Regions from separate parts of the Enterobacter sp. MGH 24 genome, predicted to be linked through region 1. Evidence: predicted binding sites of a transcription regulator. Region 1 holds the regulator's gene; each other region holds the start of a gene.
What was found. The regulator sigma-54, encoded in region 1, starts transcription at its own class of promoters, with help from an activator protein. The targets are predictions, from matches to a motif close to GTTGGCACANNTTTCGCTNT.

Region 1 (10,657 bases):
CAGCGTATGCAAATGGGTTTTCGTCTGGTCGGCAGGCACCAGCAGCGCGAAGAGGAGATCGACGGGCTGGTTATCAATAGCATCGAAGGCGATAGGTGTTTCAAGCTGCACAAACACACCAACGGCACGCAGGGTATCCTCTTCCAGTTTGCCGTGCGGGATCGCGATGCCGTTGCCGATACCGGTACTGCCCATTTTTTCACGGGTCAGAATCGCTTCGAACACCACCTGTGGCGGCAGGCCCAGCTGTTTGGCAGCCAGTTCACTGATGATCTCCAGCGCACGTTTTTTGCTCTGGCAGTGAACCGCACTGCGGGTACATTCCTGGTTAAGGACATTGCTCAGTTGAAGAGCGGAATCGTTGTTCATCATAATTTCACCTAAGCGCTAACTGTACAAATGGCCTGTTGTGTTTCACAACAGGCCGTCCTGCACCCGTTAACTGCCCGGACAATTAGTGTTGTTTCAGTTTATCTTTATGTTTATTGAGCTGTCGTGCAAGCTTATCAATCAAGCCGTCGATAGCAGCGTACATGTCTTGCCCTTCCGCACTGGCATGCAGTTCACCCCCGTTAACATGCAGGGTGGCATCCGAGATATGAGTCACTTTCTCCACTTTCAACACAATATAGACCTGATTGATCCTTTCGAAATACTGTTCGAGTTTTGCAAACTTCGCGTTCACGAAGTCGCGTAAAGCCTCGGTAATTTCGACGTTTTGTCCAGTGATGTTGAGCTGCATAGTGTCTTCCTTATCGGTTGTGTCAGACCAGCTGTTTACGCTGGTTGGACGGCGGAATGGATAAAGACTCTCGATACTTCGCAACAGTACGACGTGCCACCATAATACCCTGATCGGACAGCATGGTGGTTAACTTACTGTCGCTTAGTGGCTTCGCGGGGTTCTCCGCGGCGATCAACTTCTTCACCAGAGCACGAATGGCCGTTGACGACGCTTCGCCGCCGCCCTCGGTATTCACATGGCTGGAGAAGAAATACTTAAGCTCAAAAATACCGCGTGGACTGTGCAGATACTTCTGCGTGGTGACACGGGAAATGGTTGATTCATGCATTTCGACGGCCTGGGCGATATCCGCCAGTACCATCGGTTTCATAAACTCTTCGCCCTGCTCAAAGAACGCCTGCTGCTGTTCCACAATACAGCGACTGACGCGCAGCAGCGTATCATTTCGGCTCTCAAGACTTTTGATCAGCCATCGTGCTTCCTGAAGATTGCTACGAATATATTGATTGTCGGAGTCGTTACGCGCGCTGGTGCACATGGAGGCGTACTGCTGGTTGATTTGCAGGCGAGGAATGCTGTCTGAATTCAGTTCAACGACCCAGCGGTCATTGTGTTTTCTGACCAGCACGTCCGGGATGACGTACTCGGGCTCGCTGGTCTGGATCGACTGACCCGGGCGCGGATCGAGCGACTGGATCAGATTCACCGCTTCTTTCAGCACCTCTTCCTTCAGGCGCGTGACGCGCATCAGGGAGCGGAAATCGTGGTTAGCCAACAGATCCAGATGATCGCTGATGATTAAGCGCGCCTCGTCGATCCATGGCGTCTCTTTGCTGAACTGGGAAAGCTGGATCAGCAGGCAATTGCGCAGATCTTTTGCAGCCACGCCTACCGGATCGAAACGCTGAATGCGCTTCAGAACGGCTTCGATCTCCTCAAGCTCAATCTCTTCATCGCCCATGCTTTCCAGAATATCGTCCAGCGTGACGGTCAAATAGCCGGTGTCGTCAACGGCATCGACAATTGAGGTGGCAATCGCGCGGTCGGTATCGGAGAAGGGGGTGAGTTCCACCTGCCACATCAGGTAATCCTGCAGCGACTGGGTGGTTTCTCCCTGATAGACCGGTAGCTCATCGTCCTGGTAGTCTGCACGCGTACCGGAAGGGGTTCCGGCGGTGTAGATTTCATCCCAGCTGGCATCCAGCGGAAGCTCGTCGGGCATCTCTTTTTGTTCGAGTGCATCCGCGGTGTCGAGCGCTTCTGTATCCTGCGATTGCTGGGTATCTACCTCGTCATGAAGATCGGTTTGTTCCAGCAGGGGGTTGCTGTCCAGCGCCTGCTGGAGCTCCTGCTGAAGTTCTAACGTGGACAGTTGCAACAGGCGAATTGCCTGCTGTAGCTGCGGCGTCATCGCCAGTTGTTGGCTGAGCCTTAATTGCAAACCTTGCTTCATGTTCAGAGCATTTTTCTCCGGTTCGGCGTTACGTTACCTCTACCCTATCAGAGTCTGAAGTCTTCCCCAAGATAGACGCGCTTAACATGATCGTCTTCGAGGATCTGCTGCGGCGTACCGTGGGCGATCAGATTGCCCTGGCTCACAATATACGCGCGTTCACACACGGCCAGCGTTTCACGGACGTTGTGGTCGGTGATCAGTACGCCCAGCCCGCTGTCACGCAGGTGTTCAATGATGCGTTTAATATCGATAACCGAGATCGGGTCAACGCCCGCAAACGGTTCATCCAGAAGGATAAATTTCGGGTTTGCGGCCAGCGCACGCGCAATCTCAACGCGGCGGCGTTCCCCCCCGGAGAGCGCCTGACCGAGACTGTCACGCAGATGCTCAATATGGAACTCTTCCATCAGCTCGTTGGCACGATCCTGACGCTGTTCGCTGGTCAGGTCGTTACGAATTTGCAGGACCGCCATCAGGTTATCGTAAACGCTAAGACGACGGAAAATGGAGGCTTCCTGCGGCAGGTAGCCGATCCCGCGACGCGCTCGCGCGTGCAGCGGCAGAAGACTGATGTCTTCATCGTCAATGATTATGTTGCCGGCATCGCGCGGCACAATGCCAACGACCATGTAGAAGGTGGTGGTTTTACCCGCACCGTTAGGGCCAAGCAGCCCTACAATTTCGCCGGAGTTGACGGTCAGACTGACATCTTCTACGACACGGCGGCCCTTATAGGCCTTCGCGAGATTTTTTGCAGTTAATGTTGCCATAACGAATTAGTTACTCTTCTTCTGTGCCGGGGCCTGGCCTTTGCCTTTGTCCTGCAGCTGCGACGGAACCAGTACGGTCGTGACGCGTTTGCCTTTCTCGCTGGAGGCCTGCATTTTTTGCTCTTTCACCAGATAGGTGATTCGGTCGCCGGTAATGTTGCTGTCCAGCTGTTCCAGATACGCGTTTCCGGTCAGGATGACCAGGTCCTTCGCCAGCTCGTAGTGCATATGCGAGGCGTGACCTTTCACCGGCTTGCCGTTGTCCTGCATTTGGTAGAAGGTGGCCGGGTTACCGTAACCATCAATGATCTCTTTGCCCTGCTCGCCACCCGGACGGGTCACGACCACTTTGTCGGCGTTGATTTTAATGGTGCCCTGAGTCATGACGACGTTACCCGTGAAGGTGACGACGTTACCCTGCATATCGAGAGACTGGGTATCGGACTCGATATGGATCGGTTGGTCGGTATCGCCCGTTACAGCAAGCGCGGGGAGACTGGTCGCCAGCATCGCGCTGGCGATAATTACTTTAAGGCTGAGTTTGTTTGTTTTGAATTTCATAGGAGGTTCTAACCTTTTCAATCAGCTCGGCGTTCTTGCTGCGTAAGTTCCCGCGCATTCTCAAACCGCTGGAATTAAATGTTGTGCCATACAGTGTGACCAGATCCTGCGAGGTCACGTCCTGGGTTACCAGGTTAATCTGGGCATTATCCGTCGTAATTTTTCGCAGTTGTGAGTCAGCGGTCAGGGCGTTGACTTCAACGTGGCCATACAGATAAAGCATACGGTCATTTGTCAGTTTTGCCCGATCTGACTTAATTGACCACGTCGGCACCTTGTCCTTATCAAACGTGGTCATGACAGGTCGGGTAAACCACGAAATACCGTCATCTGAAAAATATTCAACATGCTGGGCAATCAAACGATAGTTCAGCGCACCTTCCGGGCTGTAGACCACAGTGTCGCTGTGATCGCTTTTATAGGTTGGATCGTTATTGTTGACCACTTCCGTTTGCGTATCGTCGCGATCGGCAAGGTTCACGCCAATCAATACCAGTGCGACAAGTGACAGCAAAATGATAATCCAACGTCTGGTTTTACTCATATCGATTGCCCTTTGGCCTCATCAAGCTTGCCCTGCGCCAGCAAAAGCAGATCGCAGACTTCACGTACGGCACCACGGCCCCCGTTGATGTGGGTAACATAGTCAGCGCGCGGGATCAGCAGCGGATGCGCATCGGCAACAGCGATACTCAGACCGACTTCAGCCATCACGGGCCAGTCAATCAGATCGTCCCCGACGTAGGCCACGTTTTCCGGTGCGATAGCCAGTTTACCCAGTAAATCCTTAAACGCCGCCATTTTATCGGACTGACCCTGATACAGATGGGTAATGCCTAAGGTTTCACAGCGGTCTTCTACCAGTTTAGCTTTTCGCCCGGTGATGATAGCCACCTCAATACCAGAAGTGAGCGCACAGCGGATACCGTAGCCGTCGCGAACGTTAAAGGCTTTCAGCTCTTCGCCATTATTGCCCATGTAAATCAGGCCATCGGAGAGTACCCCATCCACATCCAGGATGAGCAGACGAATGTTTTCCGCCTTTGCCATCATCTGGGTACTAACCGGACCATAACAGGTTGCAAGGGATGCACCCGCATTACTCATTGTCTTATCCTTCATTACACTACGCCTGCGCGCAGCAGATCATGCATATGTACCACACCCAGCAACTGGTCGCCATCGGCAACCATAACGGAGGTGATATGACGGGACTGCATCAGATTCAGCACATCCACTGCCAGCGTACCCGGACGCACGCGGATACCGCCCGGCGTCATCACGTCGGCAATGCCGAGCGTGCGGACATCGACACCCATGTCGAACACGCGACGCAGGTCGCCATCGGTGAAGATCCCCTGAATTTTCATCAGATCGTCGCACACGACCGTCATACCCAGATTCTTGCGGGTGATTTCCAGTAGCGCATCACGCAGGGAGGCTTCTTTACTGACGTGAGGGATCTCATCCCCTGTGTGCATAATATCGTTTACCCGAAGCAGCAGTTTGCGCCCCAGCGCACCGCCCGGATGGGAAAGCGCGAAATCTTCCGGCGTAAAACCGCGGGCTTCGAGCAGCGCGACGGCGAGCGCATCGCCCATAACCAATGCTGCGGTTGTGCTGGACGTCGGTGCCAGGCCGAGCGGACAGGCCTCCTTGGGCACTTTCACGCACAGGTGAATATCAGCCGCGCGCGCCATGCTGCTTTCCGGACGGCTGGTCATGCAAATAAGCGGCACCTGCAGTCGCTTCAGTACCGGGATCAGCGCCAGGATCTCATTGGACTCACCGGAGTTGGACAGCGCGATGACGATATCCTGCGGCGTGACCATACCCAGGTCGCCGTGCGCGGCTTCCCCCGGATGTACAAAGAAGGAAGAGGTTCCGGTGCTGGCAAATGTTGCCGCCATTTTGCGTCCAATGTGGCCGGACTTGCCCATCCCCATCACCACGACTTTGCCGGCACAGTAGAACATCTTCTCACATGCCAGACTAAAATCCTGATTAATGTACTGATCTAACTGCGCCAGACCTTCACGTTCAATCTCCAGAACCTCTTTGCCTGCTTTCTGAAAGTCAAACCCCGGCTGCAATTCTATTTGCGACATAATGCGTTTCCGTTTACCCAGAGAGAAGAGGCGAGAGCCAGTACAGCATCGCCATCCATACGATAAATCCACCCGTCAGCAGCGCGCCAGCGCCTTTGCCGATCTGTCGTTGCCGCCGCCAGCAGAGCAGGGCAAATATCACGCTGACCAATAACATCACGCCATAGTCGCGTGAGAACGCCAGGGGATTAAAGGGGCCTGGCGTAATCAGTGCCGGCAGGCCCATCACAATGGCGATATTAAAAATGTTGGAACCGATGATATTACCAATGGCAATGTCGTCCTCACCTTTACGCGCCCCTGCAATAGCTGTGGCCAGCTCCGGCAGGCTGGTACCGATGGCAATCACCGTCAGACCAATGGTCAGTTCACTGATGGCGAAATAGTTCGCCAGCACCGTCGCGTTATCCACGACCATGCGCGTTGCCATCGGCATGATGATCAGCGCAACGCCAAGCCAGAGCAGAGCAACAGGCAGCGTGCCTTCTCGTGGAAGCTCGGCGACCTGCTCACGGGTCAGGCTATCCTGGCCCTGCTTCTCAGCCAGTCGGGCGATTTTAACACTATACAGCAGCCAAATGACGGCCAGCGCCAGCAAGAATATGCCGTCGCTGTAGCTCAGTACACCATCGTAAAATACGCAGCCTGCCAGCAGGCTTACGATTAACATTAGCGGCAATTCACGGCGCAGAACATCAGAATGCACGCGAAATGGATGGAGCAGGGCGGCAAGCCCTAATATCAAGAGTATATTGACGATGTTAGAGCCAATCGCGGTGCCGACTGCCAGGTCTAGCTGACCATGCAGCGACGCCGAGACAGAGACGATGATCTCAGGAAGTGACGTTCCAACACTGACAACGGTCATCCCGATGACGACAGGCGGTACGCCCGTCAGGCGACACAGGATAGATGCAGCAAACACTAAACGGTCAGCACTGTAGACCACCAATAGTAAACCAATTATTAACAGTGCTGTTGCTAAAAGCATCAAAAGTCCTTTCTTCAGGTATACTCGTTGGTCCATCGCGCGGGAATGGCTGGACTGCATACAGTCTGAGGCGTAACGAATTCCTAATTTTGACTTTATGCGCCGGAAAAGTAAAACAAATGCCAGCTTTCGCTAACCTCAACGGCTATTATTCTGTAAAAATGCGGAGTTGAGGGCTGATTCAGGCGGCATGCCTTAACGTGAGCAGGGTAATAAAGGAACCATAAATGAGCCAAACGATGGCGAATTTAGTCGATGTTCGCGGTGTGAGTTTTTCTCGCGCCAACAGATTGATATTTGATGATATTTCGTTGACCGTACCGCGTGGCAAGATCACTGCCATTATGGGGCCGTCCGGGATTGGTAAAACGACCCTGCTGCGCCTTATTGGTGGGCAGATCCCACCCGATCGCGGTGAAATCCTCTTTGATGGCGAAAACATCCCGGAGATGTCACGCTCGCGTCTGTATACTGTTCGCAAACGCATGAGCATGCTCTTTCAGTCTGGAGCCTTGTTCACCGACATGAATGTCTTTGATAACGTGGCCTATCCGCTGCGCGAGCATACCAGCCTGCCGCCGGAACTGCTGAAAAGCACGGTGATGATGAAGCTCGAAGCCGTCGGTTTGCGGGGCGCCGCGAAGCTGATGCCTTCAGAGCTCTCCGGGGGGATGGCGCGCCGTGCCGCGCTGGCGCGAGCCATTGCATTAGAACCTGATTTAATCATGTTCGACGAACCGTTTGTTGGACAGGATCCCATCACGATGGGCGTGCTGGTGAAGCTCATCTCTGAACTGAACAGCGCGCTTGGCGTCACCTGCATTGTGGTATCTCACGATGTGCCGGAAGTATTGAGCATTGCCGATTACGCCTATATCGTGGCGGACAAAAAGATCGTCGCACACGGTAGCGCCCAGGCGCTGCAGGAAAATTGCGATCCGCGCGTGCGGCAGTTCCTCGACGGTATTGCCGATGGCCCTGTGCCGTTCCGCTACCCGGCGGGCGACTATCGTGACGATTTACTGGGAATAGGGAGTTAAGCCACTCATGCTGTTAAATGCGTTGGCCGCTCTCGGACACCGTGGCATAAAAACCATCAGGACGTTCGGGCGTGCCGGATTGATGTTATTCAACGCGCTGGTCGGCAAGCCGGAATTCCGTAAGCATGCACCGCTGCTGGTGCGGCAGCTTTATAATGTCGCCGTGCTGTCGATGCTCATCATCATTGTTTCCGGTCTGTTTATCGGTATGGTGCTTGGGCTACAGGGCTATCTTGTGCTGACAACCTACAGCGCGGAAACCAGTCTCGGGATGCTGGTGGCGCTCTCGCTGCTGCGTGAACTGGGGCCGGTTGTGGCGGCGCTGTTGTTCGCCGGGCGTGCGGGGTCGGCATTAACGGCGGAAATTGGCCTGATGCGTGCGACCGAGCAGCTCTCCAGCATGGAGATGATGGCGGTCGATCCGCTGCGTCGCGTGATCTCGCCGCGTTTCTGGGCGGGGGTGATCTCTTTACCGCTGCTGACGATTCTGTTTGTCGCCGTGGGTATCTGGGGCGGTTCGCTGGTTGGCGTGCACTGGAAAGGCATTGACGCCGGTTTCTTCTGGTCCGCGATGCAGGACGCCATTGACCTGCGAATGGATCTGGTTAACTGCCTGATTAAAAGCGTGGTATTTGCCATTACGGTCACCTGGATTGCATTGTTCAATGGTTACGATGCCATCCCGACGTCGGCGGGCATTAGCCGTGCAACTACACGTACAGTCGTACATTCGTCGCTGGCCGTACTGGGTCTGGATTTTGTGCTCACCGCACTGATGTTTGGGAATTGAGTTCATGCAAACGAGAAAAAATGAAATTTGGGTCGGTGTATTCCTGCTGCTGGCGCTGCTGGCCGCGCTGTTTATCTGCCTGAGAGCGGCGGATATCACGTCTGTGCGCACCGAGCCGACGTATCGCATCTATGCCACCTTCGATAACATCGGCGGGCTGAAGGCGCGTTCACCGGTCCGTATCGGCGGCGTGGTGATCGGACGCGTATCTGACATTACGCTTGATGAGAAAACTTATCTGCCACGCGTCGCGATGGATATCGAAGAGCGCTACAACCATATCCCGGATACCAGTTCCCTTTCTATCCGTACTTCCGGCCTGCTGGGCGAACAATATCTGGCGCTTAACGTTGGCTTTGAAGACCCCGAACTGGGAACGACTATCCTTAAAGACGGTAGCGTCATTCAGGATACGAAATCCGCGATGGTGCTGGAGGATATGATTGGTCAGTTCCTTTACAGCAGTAAAGGGGATGAGAAAAAATCCGACGCTGCCCCAGCGCAGAGCGAAGATCATACCGACGTCGCACCGACGCCAGGTGCTGCGAATTAATATCAGGAGAAGTCATTCATGTTTAAACGACTGTTAATGGTTGCCATGCTGGTCATCGCCCCTCTTACCGCCGCTCACGCTGCGGATCAGAGTAACCCGTACAAACTGATGGACGAAGCGGCGAAGAAGACCTTCGACCGTCTTAAAAACGAACAGCCTAAAATTCGTGCTAATCCTGACTATCTGCGTGACGTCGTTGACCAGGAGCTGCTGCCGTATGTGCAGATTAAATATGCGGGTGCGCTGGTGCTGGGACGTTATTACAAAGACGCGACCCCTGCGCAGCGCGATGCCTACTTTGCCGCGTTCCGTGAATACCTGAAACAGGCTTATGGCCAGGCGCTGGCGATGTACCACGGCCAGACCTATCAGATTGCGCCTGAGCAGCCGCTGGGCGATGCAACTATCGTCCCTATCCGCGTGACGATCATCGATCCTAACGGTCGTCCGCCGGTTCGTCTGGATTTCCAGTGGCGTAAAAACAGCCAGACCGGTCACTGGCAGGCGTATGACATGATTGCCGAAGGGGTAAGCATGATCACCACCAAACAGAACGAATGGAGCGACCTGCTGCGCACCAAGGGCATCGATGGCCTGACCGCACAGCTGCAGTCTATCTCTCGCCAGAAAATTAGCCTGGATGAGAAGAAGTAATGTCACAGCAACTCAGCTGGTCGCGTGAAGGCGAGACATTAAAGCTGTCCGGTGAGCTGGATCAGGATCTGCTGAACCCACTGTGGGGCAAACGCCATGAAGCAATGCAGGGCGTGACGCTCATCGACTTAACCGACGTCACGCGGGTGGATACGGCGGGTGTTGCGCTGCTGGCCCATCTGGTTGCGGTAGGGAAAAAGCAGGGGGCTAGCGTCACGCTTCACGGCGCGAGCGATAATGTCGTGACCCTTGCGCAGCTCTACAATCTCCCTCAGGACGTACTGCCTCGTTAATATTTTCAGTGCGTTACTTCCGAAAGCCCTGACAGTTTCATCGTCGGGGCTTTTTGCTTGTTTAAGACAACGCCACTTTGCTCTAAGATGTTGGGCTTGTTTTCACTATCAGATGATTAAGAACCCATGGAAAATCATGAAATCCAGACAGTGCTGATGAATGCACTCTCCCTTCAGGAAGCCCACGTCTCTGGCGATGGCAGTCACTTCCAGGTTATTGCTGTGGGTGAGATGTTCGACGGTATGAGCCGTGTGAAGAAACAGCAGGCTGTGTACGCGCCGCTGATGGAATATATTGCGGATAACCGCATCCACGCCCTGTCGATTAAAGCGTTCACCCCGCAAGAATGGGCACGCGATCGCAAACTAAACGGTTTTTGAGCTGAGGGCGACAGGCCCGCAGCACGGTTGAATTTATAAGAGAGCACACAATGGATAAATTTCGTGTACAGGGGCCAACGCGTCTCCAGGGCGAAGTCACAATTTCTGGCGCGAAAAACGCCGCGCTGCCAATCCTCTTTGCTGCGCTGCTTGCGGAAGAGCCGGTAGAAATTCAGAACGTACCGAAGCTGAAAGATATCGATACCACCATGAAGTTGCTCACCCAGTTGGGCACGAAAGTCGAGCGTAACGGTTCCGTCTGGATCGACGCCAGCAAGGTGAATAACTTTTCAGCCCCATACGATCTGGTGAAAA
Region 2 (10,657 bases), 3.4 Mb from region 1:
GGTCCACGCTCGACCTTACCAATAAACGAATAATCACCAATTCGTTCAACTTCCCGAAAAAGAGCATACTAAAGATTACGATCTGAACTGCTTCCTATAATTTTATACCAATCGTTAAGTCCTGTATTCCATTCTCCTGGCGTGCGGTTGACGATAGAGTACTCTTCCCGGCGGAAAAGGTTTCCTTTTGGGGATTGCTATCTGGAAAAGAGTATGTTTTCGTCGCTATGCTTCCAGTGGATGCGCTCATAATGCAAAGATATACATTATCCTATGTTAATAACTCATTGTTATTCATGTGAAAAATGATTTTTACGATACATTTATATCAAATCACACCCCGCCCAAATAAGCCTTCCTCACCTCCTGATTCCCCAGCAACTCCTCGCCGCTGCCGCTCAGCCGGATCTGTCCGTTAACCATCACATACCCGCGATCGGAAAGCTTCAGCGCGTGGTGCGCATTCTGCTCCACCAGAAAGATGGTCATGCCGTTGCGGGCCAGCTCGCGCAGCGTCTGGAAGATCTGTTTCACCACTATCGGCGCCAGACCGAGGCTCGGTTCATCCAGCAGCAGCAGCTTCGGACGGCTCATCAGCGCCCGGGCAATCGCCAGCATCTGCTGTTCCCCGCCGGACATGGTCATCGCGCGCTGCTTGCGTCGCTCCTTAAGGCGAGGGAAGAGGTCGAACATGGTTTGCATATCCTCAGCGGCAAACTGGCTGCCGATGGGGATGGTGCCCATCAGCAGGTTTTCTTCAACGGTCATATCCGGGAAGATTCGTCTGCCTTCCGGCGCCTGCGCAATGCCGCCGGAGGCGACGTAGTGGGTGGATTTATGGCTGATATCTTCACCACCGAAAAGGATCTGCCCGTTGCGGATGCGGGGCTGGCCAAAGATGGACATCAGCAGTGTCGATTTACCCGCGCCGTTTGCGCCAATCAGCGCCACGGTTTCCCCTTTATTGACCTCGAGGGAAACCTGCTTCAGCGCCTGAATGACGCCGTAAAATACATCCACCTCGCGAAAGGCCAGCAGCGGTTCGCTCATAGGGTGACCTCGCTTTCGTCCGTACCCAGGTAGGCGGCAATGACCTTTTCATCATGCTGGATCTGTTCGGGTTTTCCTCTGGCAATAACATCGCCGTGGTCGAGCACGATAATGTCGTCCGAAATCTCCATCACCATCCCCATATCATGCTCAATCAGTAATACCGTGATGTCATGATGATCCCGCAGAAAGCGAATAATGCTGCTCAACTTATGCGTTTCAACCGGGTTCAGCCCGGCGGCAGGTTCATCCAGACAGATCATTTCCGGCCCGGTGCACATTGCTCGTGCGATTTCCAGACGCCGCTGCTGGCCGTACGACATCTCTCCAGCGAGGCGATTGGCGCAGTCCACAAGATCCACCACTTCCAGCCAGTAGAAGGCCCTGTCCAGGGCGTCGCTTTCCGCCCGCCGGTATGCCGGCGTATTTAAGATCCCGGCGAGCAGATTGCGGTTAACGCGCATATGCTGCGCGACCAGCAGGTTTTCCACGACCGACATCTCGCGAAAAAGACGGATATTTTGAAACGTGCGCGCCAGCCCTGCGCGGTTGACCAGATGCGTTCCGCCAAACATTTTGTAGAACAGACGCTGCCCGAACTGCGCGGGGTTGATCCAGTCGCCCGGCTGGAATTTTTGTCCGAGGACCTGAATGACGTTGGTCGTTTTATTGCGGGTATTAAATAAAATGTTGCCGCCGGAGGCTCTGTAGAAGCCCGTCAGGCAGTTAAACACGGTAGTTTTTCCCGCCCCGTTTGGCCCAATCAGGGCGGTAATTGATCCGCGCTGCACGTCCAGGTTGACGTCGTTTAGCGCCTTAATCCCGCCGAAGTGCATCATCAGATGTTCAACGCGTAATATCGTTCCGTTCATGGCGCGACGCCCTTACGCACGGCAAACCCGCTGCGGTTAATGCGGATCAAACCGCGTGGACGCCAGATCATCATCACCACCATGAGCATGCCAAACAGCAGGACGCGGTACTCGGCAAAACTGCGCAGCAGCTCCGGCGTGACCGTGAGCACAAAGGCGGCCAGCACCACGCCTAGCGTAGAGCCCATACCGCCCAGCACCACAATGGCGAGGATCAGCGCCGATTCAAAGAAGGTAAAGGAGGTGGGATTCACGAACCCCTGATAGGTGGCGAAGAACACCCCGGCAATGCCCGCGGTGGACGCGCCCAGCGTAAAGGCAGACAGCTTAACCAGAACATGATTCAACCCCATTGAGCGGCAGGCAATTTCGTCTTCTCGCAGGGCTTCCCACGCCCGACCAATCGGCATCCGCGTCAGGCGGTGCTTGATATAGAGCACCAGCATCACCACCAGGAACAGCACCGCGTAGATAAAAATAAACTTCATGTTCGGGTTGTAGGTCAGGTGGAAAAATTCGTGAAAGGGCACGCCGCCTTCTTTCGCGCGTCGCCCAAATTCCAGGCCGAAAAAGGTGGGGGGAGGGGCCGACACGCCGTTTGGGCCGCCGGTGAAGGTCAGCCAGTTGTTCAGTATCAGGCGAATAATCTCCCCGAACCCGAGGGTGACGATGGCGAGATAGTCACCGTGCATGCGCAGTACCGGGAAACCGAGCAGAGCGCCTGCGGCGGCGGCCATGATTGCCGCCAGCGGCAGCATGCTCCAGAAGCCTAAGCCGAGATACTGGTATCCCAGCGCCAGACCGTACGCCCCAATCGCGTAGAACGCGACATATCCCAGATCCAGCAGACCGGCCAGACCCACGACGATATTCAGACCCAGGCCGAGAAGCACGTAGATCAGCCCGAGAATGGCGACGGTCAGCACATATTTCGTGGCGACAAACGGAAAGCAAATCGCAAGGGTTATCACCAGAGGAATAATCCAGCGCATGCGGCTTTTGTATTCCGGTGGCCGGACATATACGCCCGCGCTATCGGCTTCGAAGCGCGCCTGGAAACGGGCGCCCGCAGCCGTACCTAAAAAGGCGCTCAGCAGAAAACGCCCGAGCATGACGATGCCAACCATCCAGGCCAGCCGCTGCCCTGCGAAGTTAAAGCTGTACCCGTCCAGCACCACGCCGGCTATGGGGCCGAAGATAATCAGCGCAATCAGCCCGGAAAAAATCGCGTCCAGCATGCAGCGTTTAAGTGAAAAACCGTGTGATGTCATCATTCTCTCCCTCACACCTTAGCCACAATCGGACGCCCAAGCAGGCCCTGGGGGCGGAAAATCAGGATCATGACCAGCAGGCCGAACGAGAAGACGTCTTTATAGTCCGAGTTCACCATGCCCGAGAACTGGGCCTCCGCCACGCCGAGGATAAGGCCACCGAGCATGGCGCCGGGGAGGGAGCCGATGCCGCCGAGTACCGCCGCAGTAAAGGCTTTAATGCCGATCACGAACCCAACGTAGAAATCGAAGGTGCCGTAATTCATGGTGATCAGCACGCCTGCCAGACCGGCCATCGCCGCGCCGATGACAAAGACCAGCGAAATAATCCGGTCGGTGTTAATGCCCAGAATAGAGGCCATCTTACGATCCTGCTGCACCGCGCGGCACATCCGGCCCAGCCGGGTATGGTTGATTATCCAGGTGAGCACCAGCATGCCGGCAAACGAGGCGATCAGAATAAACACCTTGGTGTAGGTTATCTGCACGAACCCGTCACCCAGATGCAGGCGAATAACGCCGTCCAGCATGGTCGGCACCCCCTGCTGGCGCGGACCCTGGCTCAGCTGCGCGTAGTTTTGCAGGATGAGCGACATCCCGATGGCGGAGATCAGCGGCGCCAGACGCGTGGAGTTGCGCAGCGGCTTGTAGGCGATACGCTCGATAGTCCAGCCGTACACGCCGGTCACCACGATGGTGAATACCAGCGTCCCGAGGATCAGCAGCGGAAACGACTGCAGACCGAAGAAAGAGAGCAGCGCCAGGCCAATGGCGCAGAGATAGGCGGAAATCATATACACTTCGCCGTGGGCGAAGTTGATCATGCCGATAATGCCGTACACCATGGTGTAGCCGATGGCGATCAGGCCATAGACGGAGCCAAGCGTTAAGCCATTGATTAACTGTTGCAGGAAGAATGTACTCATCTTAGCGCGCTCGTTTTATAGGCTGCGCGAGCCGCACAGCCTGATGTTTATTACGCGCCGACGGGCAACCCCGCCGACGTTGAGCGTGACTCCGTCCCGTTACTGCACTTCCTTATATTTTCCTTTGTCGTCCCACTGATAAACCACGTAGTCAGACACTTTCAGATCGCCTTTACTGTCCCAGGCTTTTTTGCCCATCACCGTGTCGACGGAATTGGCTTTCAGCCACTCGCTGGCTTTGGCGGAGTCCTTGCCGCCGGTCGCCTTGAAGGCCGCGGCAATGGCCTGGACGGAGGCATAGGAGTAAAGGGTGTAACCTTCCGGTTCAAATTTACCGGCGCGGAATTTCTCGATAACCGCTTTACCGTCCGGGATCAGGCGCGGATCTTTACCGAAGGTCATGTAAATACCGTTGGTGTACTGCGGGCCACCCGCGGCGGTCACCATCTCTTCGTTGACAATACAGTCGCCGGAGAAGAATTTCGCCTGCACGCCCTGTTCGCGCATCTGGCGAACCAGCGGACCGGCTTCCGGGTGACAGCCGCCGAAGAACACGACGTCCGGTTTCTGCGCGCCGATCTTCGTCACCAGCGCGTTAAAGTCTTTTTCACCGCGGGATAACCCCTCATACATCACATCCTGAACCCCGCGTTTCGCCAGCGCCGCTTTGGTGGCGTCAGCCAGACCCTGACCATAGGTGTCTTTATCGTGAATAATCACCACGCGCTTGGCTTTCAGCTTGTCGATGATGAAGTCGCTGGCCACCTGACCCTGCTGGTCATCGCGGCCGCACATGCGGAACATGTCGCTCATGCCGCGCTCGGTGATCAGCGGGTTAGTTGAGCCGGGGGTAATCGCAATAATGCCTGCGTCGCTATACACCTCGGAGGCGGGCATGGTGGAAGAGGAGCAGAAATGGCCGACCACGGCGTTGACTTTATCCTGGTCAACTAAACGGTTGGCAACGGCCACGGCCTGCTTGGGCTCACAGGCGTCATCTCCCTGAACCAGTTTGATCTTCTCGCCGTTAATGCCGCCTGCGGCATTGATGTCTTCAGCGGCCTGCGTTGCGCCGTGCCAGTACTGATCGCCATAGGTGGCATTCGGACCGGTGAACGGCCCGGCCACGCCAATCACAATATCTGCCCGGGCGGAAAACGCCGTCACCAGGCAACCGGCCAACACGAGAGAAAGGGGAGTTCTGATAAATTTCAGCGACATTATTATGTTCCTTAGCAAAGAGGTTTTTGCACCACGGCGTAAACCCGAACGCCCGACGGCGCAGCCAATCCGAAACACGAGCAAGAACAAAATGCACTAAACGAACAAGATACAGACGGCATCCTGCATATTACGGCGAGATTTCCCTGCGCAGGATCGCGCGAAGAACGTTAAGCAAAAACGTTGCCAGAATGGTTAACCCATTGACGGGCATGCGACATGTTTGAGTATAGAGCGCCGCGTTATGCCGCCTTGCGGAAGGAGAAGAAATTACAGCGGAGATCACATATCGTTAACAATAAAGCCCATAAGTTGTGCAACGGTCACGATTTGCACGTTTTTGCAGCAATAAAGACCTAAACTTCAGCCCGGAGAGGCGTGAGAGATGTGTTAGGATCGTTTCCTTTTTTGCAGGAGTGTCAGCGATGACTGAAGGCCCATTGAATGAAAGCGAAATGGCGTGGCTTGAAGAGACGTTAATGTCTTACGGCCATGATGACGCGTCCGTGATTGACGTGTCCGAACTGGACGGCATGCTTACCGCAGTGCTTTCCGGTCCTGTTGTCGTTGAGCCAGATGCCTGGCTGGTGGCGGTGTGGGGTGGCGAGAAGTACATTCCGCGCTGGAAAAACGATCGTGAGATGAACCGTTTTATCGATCTCTGCTTTAAGCATATGAACGATATTGCCGAGCGCCTGAGCGAGTATCCGGATCAGTTTGAACCGATGTTCGGTTACAACGACGTTGACGGTGAGAGCTATACCGTGGTGGAAGAGTGGTGCTATGGCTATATGCGCGGCGTGGCGCTGACGGACTGGTCAGCCTTGCCGGAAGCCCTGAAGGCCGATCTTGAGGTGATTGCGCTGCACGGGACGGAAGAGAACAGCGAAAAGCTGGATGAACTGTCCGAAGAGGAGTATATCGCCAGCATCGAAAGCATCCAGCCTGCGGCACTGCGTTTATATCAATACTGGGTTAACAACCCGCAGCAGCCGGAAGTGAAGAAGCCGACGGTGAACGGCACGAAGGTTGGTCGTAACGATCCGTGTCCTTGCGGCAGCGGGAAGAAGTTTAAGAGCTGCTGTTTGCACTGATAAAAAAAGGGGCTGATGATAGCCCCTTTTTTTTATTTAACCCACTTCCGGCAGCATCCCGGCTGCAATCAACACCTGCACCAGAATAATCACCACCCCACAGCCAAACACAACGCACAGCAGCGGTTTTCCGCCCGCCACGCGATATCCTTGCTGAGGATGCTGCTGGCGGCTTTTCCACGCCAGCAGGGAAGGGAGCAGCAGGGCCAGGATAGAGAGCGCCACCCCCGCATAGCCCAGCGCCATTACAAACCCGCGTGGGTAAAACAGCGCAAAAGCGAGCGGCGGCAGGAAGGTGATGGCCCCCGTCTGCAACCGTCCAGCCGCGGTATTGCGACGCTGGAACAGGTCGGCCAGGTAATCAAACAGGCCGAGCGCCACGCCCAGGAACGAGGTTGCCAGCGCCAGGTCGGCAAACAGGTGTACCGCCAGCTCCACGTGCGGGGAGGTGACGACTTCGCGCAGCGCCAGCAAAAAACCGTTCAGGCCAGCGTGTTGCGCCATCAGCCCAATAAAGGTTGAGGAGTCAATGCTGCCCAGCGTCACCAGCTGCCAGAAAATATAGGCGATCAGCGGGATCGCGCTGCCGATTACAAAGACGCGACGCAGCTTGCGGATATCGCCGTTCATATAGCTGACGATGCTCGGCACGCTGCCGTGGAAGCCAAACGAGGTGAAAATGACCGGGATCGCGGAAAGCGCCAGCCCTTTTTCCAGCGGCAGCGTCAGCAGGTTGACCTTGTGCACGTGCGGCGCCAGCAGCACCAGCATGATAATCAGGAAGAGAATTTTGGCGCTGAACAGAAAGCGGTTAAACAGATCGACCAGCGATGTCCCCACGCAGACCACGCCGCCGCCGATGAGCGCAAAGAAGATAGCCCCCGTCGCCGGGGTAATGTCAGAGCCAAACCAGTCGTTGACGCTGGAGGCGATAAGTTCCCCGGCGCCGCTGATATAGGCGGCGGTCAGGGCGTACATCAGGAACATCATGCTAAAGCCGGTTATCCACTGGCCGTAGCGTCCCAGATAGCGTGCCGCAAGCGAACCCAGACCGGTGTCGGCGGGCACGTGCTGGTAAACCTCAAGCAGCAGCAGGGCGGTGTAGCACATCAGCGCCCAGAGCGTGCCCAGCAGCAGCAGGGTCATGCTAAATCCCACGCCCGCGGCTGCCAGGGGCATTGCCAGCATTCCTGCGCCAATCGTCGTTCCGGCGACGATAAAAATACTTCCCAGGGTTCTGTTTTTCACGCTTTCCTCTACAACGATGCTTAACCGCGAATAAATCTGCGGCGCAGAGTAAGGCAAAAGGGGTAATTCGTCAAACCACCGTTACAAGGGGTGTAATGAAAGGTTTACGTATTGCGCTGCCGGCAATTCGACGACGTGGGGCGACGGTCAGGCGTGACGTAAACAGGGCGTACGGGGAATAAAATGGGTATTTAGATGCGGGGGAGGGAAGGTCAATTAACGCGGTGCCGGAAACCGGCACCGCGCTGAAATTAATTCTGCGTATCGAGAGTGGAAAGTTCTTTATCAATAAAGTAAAGACCTTCGCCGGATTTCCCCACCAGAGATAATTTATCCAGCACGGATTTAAACAGCTTCTCTTCTTCGTGTTGTTCAGCGACGTACCACTGAAGGAAATTAAAGGTTGGATAATCCTGGCTGGTCATCGCGGCATGAACCAGTTCGTTAATTTTCTGCGTGATCAGCTGCTCGTGCTCGTAGGTGGCGCGGAACAGTTCATCGAGAGAATTATACTCGGCAAACGGTGACGTCACGGTTTCAATGCGCGGCAGGCTGCCCGTATCCGTCAGATAATCAAACAGACGCTGCATGTGGGTCATCTCTTCCTGAGCGTGACGACGCAGAAACGCAGCCGCGCCTTCGAAGCTGTGATAGCTGCACCACGCGCTCATCTGCTGGTAGAGCAGGGATGAAAAAAGCTCAAGATTCATTTGTGCGTTGAGCTTGTCGATCATTTCAGTTTTCAGCATGGTGACGCTCCGGATTATTATTTCTGGTTCACAATGAGCGACACTATAATTTGTTATTTAATTATTTGCAAAACGTAAAATTTTTATTTTATTTATTTAAAATACGAATGGGAATAAAACGCATTGGCGATTTTTATAACCTAATAATGAGAATTGTTTTTGTTCGTAATAAAATAAACCGCCAGCACGCGCTGGCAGCTTCGATTAATACCACGGATTATTTGACTTAGGGTTAACGGCGTAGCCCATACATTTATACTGGATAGTCACGCTCTCGTTCAGGCACAAAGAGCCGCTCGTCAGGGTGCAGGTTTTAATGGGCTGACCATAGGCTGAGGCTGTGGCATACCCCATACTCTGACACGCTTTTGCCGCCGTGCCGTTATTTACATACTCATCGGAATACGCATTTTGCAGCGCTGCCTGGCCGTAGTCGAGGCGGACGATGCCGTTCGGCGCGTCGAGGCTGCTGACTTCAGCCTGGCGGTTGATACTACACCCCGCGAGCAGCAGGATTGTGCCGGCTACAATGACTCTTTTCATGGTTCGCTCTGAGTGGATGGAAATACGTTATCGTACCCGCAGATGCCCACTGCAATGCCTGGAATAGCCGGACAATCTGCCCTCACTCTTCGCAACGGGTCAAAGGTCAGCGCTTTCAGACCATGCCCTGATAGAAATGTGATGTGCATCACAAAAATGTTGATTTTTGTGATAATGGTCATATTATAAGCACGTTGACGATAAAGTTGTATAACAAGTTAATGGAGCACCATCGTGAAACTGCGCAAAATCCTGAAAAGCATGTGGGCCAATTACTGCCGCACGTTCAAAGACGTGCCGCCGGGCGCCATGTTCTGATAAAAAAACCTGCTTCGGCGGGTTTTTTTGTGCCTGCAGGCGACGAAGGGAAGATGTCAGGGGGCGTGTTTTGATACTATGGCGGCCTTTAAATAAGGAGAAAACCCCCATGTCACAAAACCTGAGCGCCGATCAGGAACTGGTCTCTGACGTTGTCGCCTGTCAGCTGGTGATCAAACAAATTCTTGATGTTCTGGACGTGATTGCGCCGGTTGAAGTGCGCGAGAAGATGTCTACGCAGCTGAAAAACATCGATTTCGCCAGCCATCCTGCTGCCGCTGACCCGGTCACGCTTCGTGCGATCCAGAAAGCCATCGCGCTGATTGAGCTGCGATTCACCCCGCAGGGTGAGTCCCACTAAAGCAGGGAAATGGGCGACGGCATGTGTCGCCCTTTGATGCGGTTAGAAGAACGTCTGGACCAGCAGGTAGCTCGCCGCGCACGCGCAGCTTACCCCAATCAGCCCTGGCAGAATAAAGCTGTGGTTGATGATAAATTTGCCGATGCGGGTCGTGCCTGAACGGTCAAATCCGATGCAGGCCAAATCACTTGGATAGGTCGGCAGGACAAAATAGCCGTATGACGCCGGGAAAAAGGCGATCAGCATTTTCGGGTCGATGCCGAGCATCAGGCCCATAGGCGCAACGGCCGTCAGCGCAGCCGCCTGGCTGTTCACCAGTTTTGACACCAGAAACAGCACAATGGCATACGTCCACGGGTGGCTTTTCACCACGCCTTCCAGCGCCAGCTTTAGCTCATCAAGATGCGCCTGGAAAAAGGTATCGCTCATCCACGCCACGCCGAACACCGAGAAGATCGCCACCATACCGGCCTTAAACACCGCACCGTTGGAAATCGCCGACGCATTGACCTTACAGGCCATCAGCATCACGGCGCCCGCAATTAACATCATCATTTGAATGACAAGGTTCATCGACAGCGCCGTCATTTTGCCTTTCAGCTCAAAGGCGGGGCGCAGTTCAGGGAATGCCCCCAGCAGGACAACCACGGCAATACCGGCAAAGAAAATCCACGTGGACCAGTAGGCCTGTTTAGGGAAACGCTGATTCATTAACGTCTCCGTACCGCCGTAGATAAACTCGCGCTGCTTAGGATCTTTCAGCTTTTCCTGAAACTCCACGTCATCAGCCAAATCTTTTCCGCGGCGTAAACTCCACAGGGCCGCAATGGCCACGCCGAAAAGCGAAGCGGGAACCGACACGGCGAGAATTTCCAGGATCCCCCACGCGTGGCCGATCCCATGCTGGGCCGCCAGGATGGAGACCAGCGACACGACGGCAACGGAAACGGGGGAAGCCGTAATCGCCATCTGTGATGCCACCGAGGCCACGGCCATGGGGCGCT
Region 3 (10,657 bases), 1.8 Mb from region 1:
AAACGCAGCTGGAGTGGCGCGAGGTCTTTCAGGATTTGAACCATCACGGTGTGTATCACAGTGGTGAGGTTGTCGGGCTGGGAAATCTGGTGTGCGAGAATTGCCACCACCATATTGCGGTGTATACGCCGGATGTCCTGCCGATGTGCCCGAAATGCGGCCACGATCAGTTCCAGCGTCGGCCGTTTGAGCCCTAGAAAAGCAAAACTGTTCGCACCCTCTCCCCGTGGGAGAGGGTTGGGGTGAGGGCATCAGGCCGCACTATAGTAAGCCAGTCTCTCCGCCAGTAAATCCACAAACGCCTCCCGGTCGATGTCCACCATCACCGTGGTATTCGGCGCATTCCCCGTCAGCGAGTAATAATCCACCACCGTCATTCCCTGGGTGTATTTCCCCTGCGTCTCCACGCCAACCCATCTGTCCACCGTGGTGAACATCTCCGGCTTCAGCAGCCAGGCAATGGTGCACGGGTCGTGCAGGGGGGCGCCGTGGAAGCCCCACTTCTCGGCTTTGTGATACTCCATAAAGAAGTCGAGCAGCTCGGCCACGGTTGTCGCAACAGGGTTGCCCACCGAGCGGAAACGCTCAATATCGTCCACCATAATCTGCGCGCGGTGGGTAACGTCCAGCCCCGCCATCACAATCGGTAAGCCGGACTGGAAGACAATCTCAGCGGCTTCCGGGTCGACGAAGATGTTGAACTCCGCCGCAGGCGTCCAGTTCCCCAGCCCCATGGCCCCGCCCATAATCACAATACGCGCAATTTTATTATGCAGCTCAGGATGGCTGTTCAGCAGCAGCGCAACGTTAGTTTGTGGTCCGGTAGCCACCAGCGTTACCGGTTCTGCACTTTCACGCAGCACTTTTGCCATCAGCTCCACGGCGGTACAGTTTTGCGGCGTGAAACCCGGCTCCGGCAGTGCCGGACCGTCCAGCCCGCTTTCGCCATGCACGTTGTCGGCAATAATCAGTTCGCGCATCAGCGGCTTCACGGCCCCACCGGCGACAGGAACATCGGTGCGTTTGAGCAGCGTGAGCATGCGCAGCACGTTGCGCAGGGTTTTTTCAGGCGTCTGGTTTCCGGCGGACGAGGTGACGGCTTTTACGTCGAGTTCAGGGGAGGCAAGTGCAAGGACGAGCGCGATCGCGTCATCATGACCCGGATCGCAATCGAGAATGATCGGTTGTGCCATAGCGTTCTCCATACGTAGCGTTATTTTGTGACAAGGTTAACGCCGCGAAGTGAAGTCGACGAGAAGAAGAGGTGCAAAGCGTGAAGCAGTGCGCAATCCGCAGATTGCGCACCGTGGAGATTAATGCAGGATTTTGGCGAGGAAGTCTTTAGCGCGCTCGGATTTCGGGTTGGCGAAGAACTCTTCTTTCGGAGAGTCTTCCACAATTTTCCCTTCGTCCATAAAGATCACGCGGTTGGCCACTTTACGGGCGAAGCCCATTTCGTGGGTCACCACCATCATGGTCATCCCTTCGTGCGCCAGCTCGACCATCACGTCCAGTACTTCGTTGATCATCTCTGGATCGAGCGCCGACGTTGGCTCATCAAACAGCATTGCAACGGGATCCATGCACAGCGCACGGGCGATCGCCACGCGCTGCTGCTGGCCGCCAGAAAGCTGAGCCGGGAACTTATCGGCATGCGCCGAGAGACCCACGCGTTCCAGGAGCTTCAGCCCTTTCTCGCGCGACGCCTTTTTATCACGCTTAAGCACTTTCACCTGCGCCAGCGTCAGGTTCTCAATAATGGAGAGGTGAGGGAACAGCTCAAAATGCTGGAACACCATGCCAACGTGAGAGCGAAGCTGGGCGAGGTTGGTTTTCTTGTCGTTCACTTTGGTACCGTTGACGACGATCTCACCCTGCTGCACCGGCTCCAGGCCGTTAACGGTTTTGATCAGCGTTGATTTACCGGAGCCGGACGGCCCGCACACCACCACCACGTCGCCTTTTTTAACCTCAGTGGAGCAGTCGGTCAGCACCTGAAAGTGCCCATACCATTTCGAAACATTTTTCAGGGAAATCATTATACCGTCCTTTTCTTCAGCCAGCTGACCAACAGCGACGCGCTTAAACTAATCACAAAATAGACCGCACCCGCAAAGAGCACCATCTCGACCTGCGTACCATCACGCTCACCGATGGTTGACGCGGTACGGAAGAAGTCTGCCAGGCTCAGAACGTAGACCAGCGAGGTATCCTGGAATAGCACGATACCCTGGGTCAGCAGGAGCGGAACCATGGCGCGAAACGCCTGCGGCAGAATAATCAGCTGCATGGACTGCCAGTGGGTCATCCCCAGCGCCAGCGCGGCGCTGGATTGCCCGCGGGAGATACTCTGAATGCCCGCGCGGATAATCTCCGAGTAGTAAGCGGCCTCAAACATTGAGAACGCCACCATGGCGGAAATCAGACGGATATCGGTTTTCGGCGACAGCCCCAGCACGTTCTGCAGGAAGCCGGGCACAATCAGGTAAAACCACAGCAGTACCATCACCAGCGGGATGGAGCGGAACACGTTAACGTAGGCAGTCGCAAACCAGGCGAACGGCTTAAAGCTCGACAGGCGCATGACGGCCAGCAGGGTACCCCAGACGATACCAATGATGATGGCGATAACGGTGATTTTTAAGGTAATCACCAGGCCATCAAGCAGGTAAGGCATGGATGGAACGATAGAACTCCAGTCAAATTCGTACATTATTTGCCCCCAGATTACCCGGCAGGCGGATTTTGCGTTCAACCAGGTTCATCACCAGCATGATGAAAGCGTTAATCAGAACGTAAGCGAGCGTGATCGCGGTGAAGGATTCCCATGCGTGAGCGGAGTAATCCAGCAGCTTGCCCGCCTGTGCAGCCATGTCGACCAGGCCGATAGTCGAGGCGATGGCCGAGTTTTTCACCAGGTTCATCATCTCGGAGGTCATCGGTGGAACGATAACCCGGTAGGCGTTAGGCAGCAGCACATAGCGGTAGGTTTGCGGCAGCGTCAGGCCCATTGCCAGGCCCGCATTTTTTTGTCCGCGCGGCAATGACTGAATGGCGGCACGCACCTGCTCGCAAACGCGCGCAGCGGTAAACAGCCCCAGACACATCATGGAGGAGACAAAGAACTGCACGTTTGGATCCAGTTCCGACTTGAACCACATGCCAATATTTTCCGGCAACAGTTCCGGGATGACCAGATACCAGGTAAAGAATTGCACGATCAGCGGAACGTTACGGAACAGTTCCACATACAGGGTGCCAAGTGTTGAAAGAAAACGGTTTGGGACGGTGCGCAGAATACCGAACAAAGAACCGACAAGAAACGCGATGATCCACGCCGTTATCGATAATGCCACGGTGACCTGAAAGCCGCTCCACAGCCAGCCAAGATAGGTGGTGTTGCCGAACGGGGCTTGTTGCAGGAATATGCCCCAGTTCCAGTCTATTGACATAATAAACTCCAGAAAAAAAAGGGTAGCAGCGCTACCCTCGAAGATTGGTGAGAAGCTCATTTTTCGCGCAGAGTGGGGAACGACCACTCAACGTATAGTCTGTCCATGCTTCCCGACAATCGAGAGGGCAGGAGATCCCGCCCCTGTTGTTCTAATTAGTTAAGAGCCTTGTCATTTGGAGATTTGAACAGCGCTTTCATGTCTTCAGACAGTTCAAAATTCATGTTCAGGTTTTTTGGTGGAATCGGATTCTTGAACCACTTATCGAACCATTTTTCGGCTTCGCCGGAGGTCTGCACCTGAGCGATGGTGTCATCGATCAGCTTTTTGAACTGCGGATCGTCTTTACGCAGCATACAGCCGTAGGCTTCTTTCGACTGCGCGGTACCGACGATATCCCAGTTGTCTGGTTTTTTCGCTTTTGCACGTTCGCCCGCCAGCAGGGCGTCATCCATCATAAACGCGACGGCACGACCGCTTTCCAGGGTACGGAAGGAGTCGCCATGGTCTTTCGCGCTGATGATGCGCATATCCATTTTCTTCTCGTCGTTCAGCTTGTGCAGCAGCACTTCTGACGTGGTACCGGAGGTGACAACAACCGCTTTGCCTTTCAGGTCAGCGAAGTCTTTGATCTCACCGCCTTTCTTCGTCAGCAGACGGGTGCCCACGACAAAGATGGTGTCAGAGAAGGCAGCCTGTTTCTGACGCTCGAGGTTGTTGGTGGTGGAGCCACACTCGAAGTCAAAGGTGCCGTTTTGCAGCAGTGGAATACGGTTCTGTGAAGTGATTGGGATCAGCTTCACCTGCAGGTCAGGTTTGTTCAGCTTTTTCTTCACAGCTTCAACGATGGCGTTGGAGTAATCCTGTGAATAGCCCACGACTTTTTGCGTGTTGTCGTAGTAAGAGAACGGGACAGATGATTCACGGTGGCCGACCACGATGACGCCGTTTTTGGCAATCTTGTCGAGAGTGCTGCCTGCTGCCGGCGCATCTTCAGCGTGAACCACGCCAGCAGACATTCCCATCACCAGCATTGCTGTGGCCAGTTTACGTAATTGCATACCCAACTCCTTTTTTATCAGCGCCAGTGACGCTTTGATACCCATTGTGATGTTGTTATATCTCGCGCAATGCGAGTGCAGTGTTATGCAAGCTTGTTAACATTTAGTCTGGCTTAATGTAAAGATTTTGCTGCGTTATTGTTTATTTTTGCGAAGCGCGCCGCACCATTCAGAGGCAAATATCTCCCGTTGCACCGTTTCGGTGCTGCCGATGATCTACGCTGGTGCGACAAAGTTGCACGTTAAGCCAAACTGCGTTTACCTGAATAAACAAAGCAATAGGCGTGCCAATATGGGTGTCTGGAGGGAATTGTCGGGTGGCGGCTACGCCTTACCCGACCTACAGCATGGGAAAGTAGGCCGGGTAAGCGTCAGCGCCACCCGGCAACAGAAGGTAAGGTTATTTACGACGCTGACGCAGGCTCATCAGCACTGCGCCAAAGCCGAACAGCACGGTCAAAATCCACAGCGGCCAGTTGCCGGTGCGCGCGTATGGCGTCAGCCCCGTGGTTGGCGTGACGTTAGTGGTCAGCACCTCACGGGTAAACTGCGGGATCATCGCCTGGATTTCTCCCTGCGGGCCAATCACGGCGGTGATGCCGTTGTTGGTGCTGCGCAGCAGCGGACGCGCCAGCTCCAGAGAGCGCATGCGTGCCATCTGGAAGTGCTGCCACGGGCCGATTGACTTACCAAACCAGGCGTCGTTGGAGATGGTCAGCAGATAGTCAGTATCCGGGCGGAAGTTATCACGCACCTGCTCGCCGAGAATGATTTCGTAGCAGATGGCCGCCGTCAGGGCTACGCCGTGCGCGTGCAGCTGAGGCTGTACGTACGGGCCGCGGCTGAAGGAGGACATTGGCAGGTCAAAGAACGGGGCCAGCGGGCGCAGAATCGACTCCAGCGGGACAAACTCACCAAACGGTACCAGGTGGTTCTTGTTGTACCGGTCAGTGGAGTGGTAGCTGTACTCGCTGTCTTTGCCGAGCGTAATGATGGTGTTGTAGGTGTCGTAGCGGTTCTGCTGATTCAGACGCGCATCAACAATCCCGGTGATCAGCGTGCTGCCGCGCGCCAGCAGCAGGTCGTTCATCATGTTGAGGAACGGCTGCTGGTTAATTTCCAGATCGGGAATTGCAGACTCCGGCCAGATAATCAGCTGGGATTTACCCATCACCTCTTCGGTGGCGTTGGCGTAGATCTTCAGCGTATTCAGCAGCTCTTTCTCATCCCACTTCATGGACTGCGGGATATTCCCCTGCACCATGGAAACCTGCATGGCGCGCTCGGGCTCGGGCGTGAACCACTGGATATAACGCAGCGGGAAGGGCAGGGCGAACAGCACCAGCGCCACGGCCAGCGGTTTCCAGCATCGCTGGACCAGCGCCAGGACCAGCAGGCCGCTCACCACCATCAACAGGAAGTTGATGGCTTCAACACCCATTACCGGAGCCAGGCCCTTTAGCGGGCCGTCAATCTGGCTGTAGCCGAACTGCAGCCACGGGAAGCCCGTCAGCACCCAGCCGCGCAGGAATTCGGTAATCTGCCAGACCACTGGCGCGGCAATAGCGACGCGCAGCCAGGTGGTTTTTGGCCACAGGCGAGAGAGAATACCGGCAAACAGGCCGGTATAGAGCGAGAGATACGCGGCGAGCAATACTACAAGGAAGACGTTAACCGGGCCCGGCATACCGCCAAACTGGGCGATGCTGACATAAACCCAGTTGATGCCGGAACCAAACAGCCCCAGCCCCCAGAAGTAGCCGATAGCGGCAGCCTGTACCGGACGACGATTCAGGGTCAGACCCTGAAGCCCCATCAGGGAGAGAATGGCCGCGGGCCAGATATCGTAAGGAGAGAAAGCCAGCGTACCGCTGGCTCCAAGTAACAGCGCCAGCAGCAAACGGACGCGCTGGCGTTCAAGCAGTGGGGCAAATGCCATTTACATTAATCTTCCAGTTTTGGCACCGGTGAGTCGTCCGGCGTTCTGACGTGAACCTGTATAATACGTCGGCTGTCGGCCATTGCCACTTTGAACTGGTAACCGTCAATGTCAACGGTCTCACCGCGCGCCGGGAGGTGGCCAAAGGCCTGCATTACCAGCCCGCCAATGGTATCGACCTCTTCATCGCTGAAGTGGGTACCGAAGGCGTCGTTGAAGTCCTCAATGGAGGCCAGCGCGCGCACGGTCCAGGTGTGGCGGCTAAGCTGACGGAAGTCGATATCTTCTTCTTCGTCGTACTCGTCTTCGATTTCGCCCACGATCAGCTCAAGAATATCCTCGATCGTGACCAGTCCGGAAACGCCACCAAATTCATCAATAACAATCGCCATGTGGTAACGCTGAGAGCGGAACTCTTTCAGCATCCGATCCACACGTTTACTTTCCGGCACAACCACGGCCTGGCGTAACACTTTTTCCATGCTGAAGGCTTCGGCATCGCTGCGCATAAACGGCAGCAGATCTTTCGCCATCAAAATCCCTTCGATGTGATCTTTATCTTCGCTGATGACCGGGAAACGCGAGTGGGCGGATTCGATGATCACATCGAGGCACTCGTCCAGCGTCTGGTTACGTTTCAGGGTGATCATCTGCGAGCGGGGGATCATGATATCGCGAACGCGCTGGTCGGCGATGTCCATAACCCCTTCGAGCATTTCGCGCGTATCTTCGTCGATAAGGTCGTTCTGCCCGGAATCACGAATCAGCTCCAGCAGTTCATCACGGTTTTTGGGTTCGCCGTGGAAAAGCTGGTTCAGAATGAGGGAGAAAAATCCCTTTTTACTGGTTGTCGTGTCGCTACTGTGTGAATTGTCGTCGCTCATGGCGTTTGTTAAGGGTTCTCTTGTTAGTTCAACGTTTACCGCCACGTGATGTCCTTTCGTGGCGGCATGTGAGTCCGTCAGATGACGGACTATTCTTTCTCGGCAATGTACGGATCCTCATAGCCCAGAGCAAGCATTATCTCTGTCTCGAGGGACTCCATCTCTTCCGCTTCGTCATCTTCAATGTGATCGTAGCCCAGCAGGTGCAGACTGCCGTGTACCACCATATGCGCCCAGTGGGCCTCAAGCGGCTTTTGCTGCTCTTTGGCCTCCTGCTCAACCACCTGACGGCAGATGATCAGATCGCCCAGCAGCGGCATCTCAATGCCCGGCGGTGCTTCAAATGGGAAAGAGAGCACGTTTGTCGGCTTATCTTTCCCACGATAGGTCAGGTTAAGCTCATGGCTTTCTGCTTCATCCACCAGGCGAATCGTGACTTCTGATTCTTCCTGAAACTGCGGAATAACGGCATCCAGCCATTTCTGAAACTGTGCCTCATCTGGCATGCCGGAATTGTCTTCACAGGCCAGCTGTAAATCGAGGATCACCTGACTCATTTCTGTTCTTGCTCCTGCGCTTCGCGCTTACGTTCTGCGGCCAGTTCGGCCTTACGCTTCTGATCCGCCTCTTCCCAGGCTTCATAGGCGTTAACGATACGCGCGACCACCGGGTGGCGTACCACGTCTTCACTGTGGAAGAAGTTAAAGCTGATTTCGTCGACCTCGGCCAGCACCTCAATGGCATGGCGCAGGCCGGATTTGGTGCTGCGCGGCAGGTCGATTTGGGTGACGTCACCGGTGATGACCGCTTTCGAGTTAAAACCGATACGCGTCAGGAACATCTTCATCTGTTCGATGGTGGTGTTCTGGCTTTCATCAAGAATGATGAACGCATCGTTCAGCGTACGGCCGCGCATGTAGGCGAGCGGGGCAACTTCGATAACGTTACGCTCAATGAGCTTCTCAACCTTCTCAAAGCCGAGCATCTCGAACAGCGCATCGTATAAAGGGCGCAGATACGGGTCGACTTTCTGGCTCAGATCGCCTGGCAGGAAGCCCAGCTTTTCGCCCGCTTCAACGGCCGGACGGGTCAGCAGGATGCGACGGATCTCCTGGCGTTCCAGCGCATCTACCGCAGCGGCAACGGCGAGATAGGTTTTACCCGTCCCTGCAGGCCCCACCCCGAAGGTGATGTCGTGGTCGAGAATATTGGCGATGTACTGCGCCTGATTTGGCGTACGCGGCTTAATGACGCCACGTTTGGTCTTGATATTGATTGCCTTACCGTAGTCCGGCACGCTTTCCGCGCTCTGCTCAAGCACGCGCGCCTCTTTAATGGCGAGGTGAATTTGTTCCGGTTCGATATCCTGAATTTCGCCGCGCATGGGAGATGTATCCACATACAGGCTACGCAGAATATCCGCAGCGGCGTTGACGCAGATAGGGCGTCCGGTAAGTTTGAAATGATTATCGCGACGATTGATTTCGATACCCAGACGTCGCTCCAGTTGTTTGATGTTGTCATCAAACGGCCCGCACAGGCTCAGCAGGCGAGCGTTGTCTGCTGGCTCAAGGCTAATTTCACGCGTATCTATATTCAAACTGTTCCTCTTTAATTGGTTAACTGACCCATTGCGATAGGGCGTAATAAAACGGTCATTACCGAAATTATTCACGCCACAGAATAAAGGCGCAAGCGTTGCGGAAGATATTGGGGACGATGAGAGGAAATACAAGGCCTGCCGGAAAGGCAGGCCAGGAGGATTAAGGCTGGTAAATCCCCACGCCAGAATCGTTTTCTTTACGGGTACGAGAGATTACGGATTCCGGTGACTCGGCAATACGCAGGCCCATTTCATCCTCGGTGCGTACCAGCTTCGCGCGCAGCGAGTTGGTCAGCACTTCGACAATTTCGACGTCCACGAATTTACCGATCATATCCGGGGTGCCTTCAAAGTTCACCACGCGGTTGTTTTCGGTACGACCGGAGAGTTCCATAATGCTCTTGCGGGAGGTGCCTTCCACCAGAATGCGCTGAACGGTGCCGAGCATACGGCGGCTCCACGCGTTAGCCTGCTGGTTAATACGCTCCTGCAGAATATACAGACGCTGCTTTTTCTCTTCTTCCGGCACATCGTCAACCATGTCTGCGGCTGGTGTTCCAGGGCGCGCAGAGAAGATGAAGCTGTAGCTGACGTCAAAATTCACTTCGCCGATGAGCTTCATGGTGCGCTCGAAGTCATCAGCAGTTTCGCCAGGGAAGCCGACGATAAAATCGGAGCTGATCTGGATATCCGGACGCGCTTCACGCAGCTTACGAATGGTGGATTTGTACTCCAGCACCGTATGCGGGCGGCCCATCAGGTTTAGCACGCGGTCAGAGCCACACTGAATCGGCAGGTGCAGGAAGCTCACCAGCTCTGGCGTATCGCGATACACGTCAATGATGTCGTCGGTAAACTCCATCGGATGGCTGGTGGTAAAGCGAATGCGGTCGATGCCGTCAATCGCCGCCACCAGACGCAACAGTTCAGAAAAGCTGCCGGTGGTGCCGTCGTAGTTTTCCCCGCGCCAGGCATTAACGTTCTGGCCCAGCAGGTTCACTTCACGAACGCCCTGTGCGGCAAGCTGGGCGATTTCAAACAGAATATCGTCTGCCGGACGGCTGACTTCTTCACCGCGGGTGTAGGGCACCACGCAGTAAGTGCAGTATTTGTTGCAGCCTTCCATGATGGAGACGAAGGCGGTTGGGCCATCGGCGCGCGGCTCCGGCAGACGGTCAAACTTTTCGATCTCCGGGAAGCTGACGTCAACAACCGGGCTACGGTTGCCGCGAACCTGATTGATCATCTCCGGCAGGCGATGCAGGGTCTGAGGGCCAAAGACAATATCCACATACGGGGCTCTCTGGCGGATCAGCTTGCCTTCCTGCGACGCGACGCAGCCACCCACGCCGATGATCAGGTCCGGATTTTTTCGCTTGAGAAGCTTCCAGCGGCCTAACACGTGAAACACTTTTTCCTGCGCTTTTTCACGAATCGAACAGGTGTTCAGCAGCAGCACGTCCGCTTCTTTCACATTTTCTGTCAGCTGGTATCCGTGGGTTGAATCCAGCAGATCGGCCATCTTGGATGAATCGTATTCGTTCATCTGACAGCCCCAGGTTTTTATATGGAGTTTTTTAGTCATCGACTTGCTCAGCTCAGGATTGCAAGCCGCGTATTGTAATGCTTTGGTGGGGTTGTGACCAGTATGAAGGTTATGTGCCTCAGGACAGCAAAAATCCGGTAAACTTAAGGGATTCTCCAATAAGGAAAATTGA

Region 2: a site for sigma-54 is predicted at 5,512-5,531, ahead of L370_RS01885 (branched-chain amino acid ABC transporter substrate-binding protein). Genes of this name have one in related genera too.
Region 3: a site for sigma-54 is predicted at 4,786-4,805, ahead of L370_RS09095 (amino acid ABC transporter substrate-binding protein). Genes of this name have one in related genera too.

Annotation. Positions count from the first base shown of each region.
Region 1 is NZ_KI535657.1:888,392-899,048, reverse strand. It holds gene ptsN (PTS IIA-like nitrogen regulatory protein PtsN) at 1-372, opposite strand, end outside; gene hpf (ribosome hibernation promoting factor) at 455-742, opposite strand; gene rpoN (RNA polymerase factor sigma-54) at 765-2,198, opposite strand; gene lptB (LPS export ABC transporter ATP-binding protein) at 2,246-2,971, opposite strand; gene lptA (lipopolysaccharide ABC transporter substrate-binding protein LptA) at 2,978-3,532, opposite strand; gene lptC (LPS export ABC transporter periplasmic protein LptC) at 3,501-4,076, opposite strand; gene kdsC (3-deoxy-manno-octulosonate-8-phosphatase KdsC) at 4,073-4,639, opposite strand; gene kdsD (arabinose-5-phosphate isomerase KdsD) at 4,654-5,640, opposite strand; gene L370_RS17570 (calcium/sodium antiporter) at 5,654-6,631, opposite strand; gene mlaF (phospholipid ABC transporter ATP-binding protein MlaF) at 6,859-7,671, shown strand; gene mlaE (lipid asymmetry maintenance ABC transporter permease subunit MlaE) at 7,679-8,461, shown strand; gene mlaD (outer membrane lipid asymmetry maintenance protein MlaD) at 8,466-9,014, shown strand; gene mlaC (phospholipid-binding protein MlaC) at 9,033-9,668, shown strand; gene mlaB (lipid asymmetry maintenance protein MlaB) at 9,668-9,961, shown strand; gene ibaG (BolA family iron metabolism protein IbaG) at 10,088-10,342, shown strand; gene murA (UDP-N-acetylglucosamine 1-carboxyvinyltransferase) at 10,393-10,657, shown strand, end outside.
Region 2 is NZ_KI535657.1:4,295,808-4,306,464, reverse strand. It holds gene L370_RS01865 (ABC transporter ATP-binding protein) at 334-1,050, opposite strand; gene L370_RS01870 (ATP-binding cassette domain-containing protein) at 1,047-1,922, opposite strand; gene livM (high-affinity branched-chain amino acid ABC transporter permease LivM) at 1,919-3,193, opposite strand; gene L370_RS01880 (ABC transporter permease subunit) at 3,205-4,119, opposite strand; gene L370_RS01885 (branched-chain amino acid ABC transporter substrate-binding protein) at 4,219-5,340, opposite strand; gene L370_RS01890 (YecA/YgfB family protein) at 5,766-6,434, shown strand; gene tyrP (tyrosine transporter TyrP) at 6,471-7,622, opposite strand; gene ftnA (non-heme ferritin) at 7,934-8,431, opposite strand; gene yecR (YecR family lipoprotein) at 8,636-8,974, opposite strand; gene azuC (stress response protein AzuC) at 9,209-9,292, shown strand; gene L370_RS01910 (DUF2766 family protein) at 9,402-9,653, shown strand; gene L370_RS01915 (anaerobic C4-dicarboxylate transporter) at 9,696-10,657, opposite strand, start outside.
Region 3 is NZ_KI535657.1:2,718,451-2,729,107, forward strand. It holds gene L370_RS09120 (zinc ribbon-containing protein) at 1-197, shown strand, start outside; gene rihA (pyrimidine-specific ribonucleoside hydrolase RihA) at 252-1,193, opposite strand; gene L370_RS09110 (amino acid ABC transporter ATP-binding protein) at 1,314-2,039, opposite strand; gene gltK (glutamate/aspartate ABC transporter permease GltK) at 2,039-2,713, opposite strand; gene L370_RS09100 (amino acid ABC transporter permease) at 2,700-3,452, opposite strand; gene L370_RS09095 (amino acid ABC transporter substrate-binding protein) at 3,608-4,513, opposite strand; gene lnt (apolipoprotein N-acyltransferase) at 4,914-6,452, opposite strand; gene corC (CNNM family magnesium/cobalt transport protein CorC) at 6,458-7,336, opposite strand; gene ybeY (rRNA maturation RNase YbeY) at 7,426-7,893, opposite strand; gene L370_RS09075 (PhoH family protein) at 7,890-8,936, opposite strand; gene miaB (tRNA (N6-isopentenyl adenosine(37)-C2)-methylthiotransferase MiaB) at 9,100-10,524, opposite strand.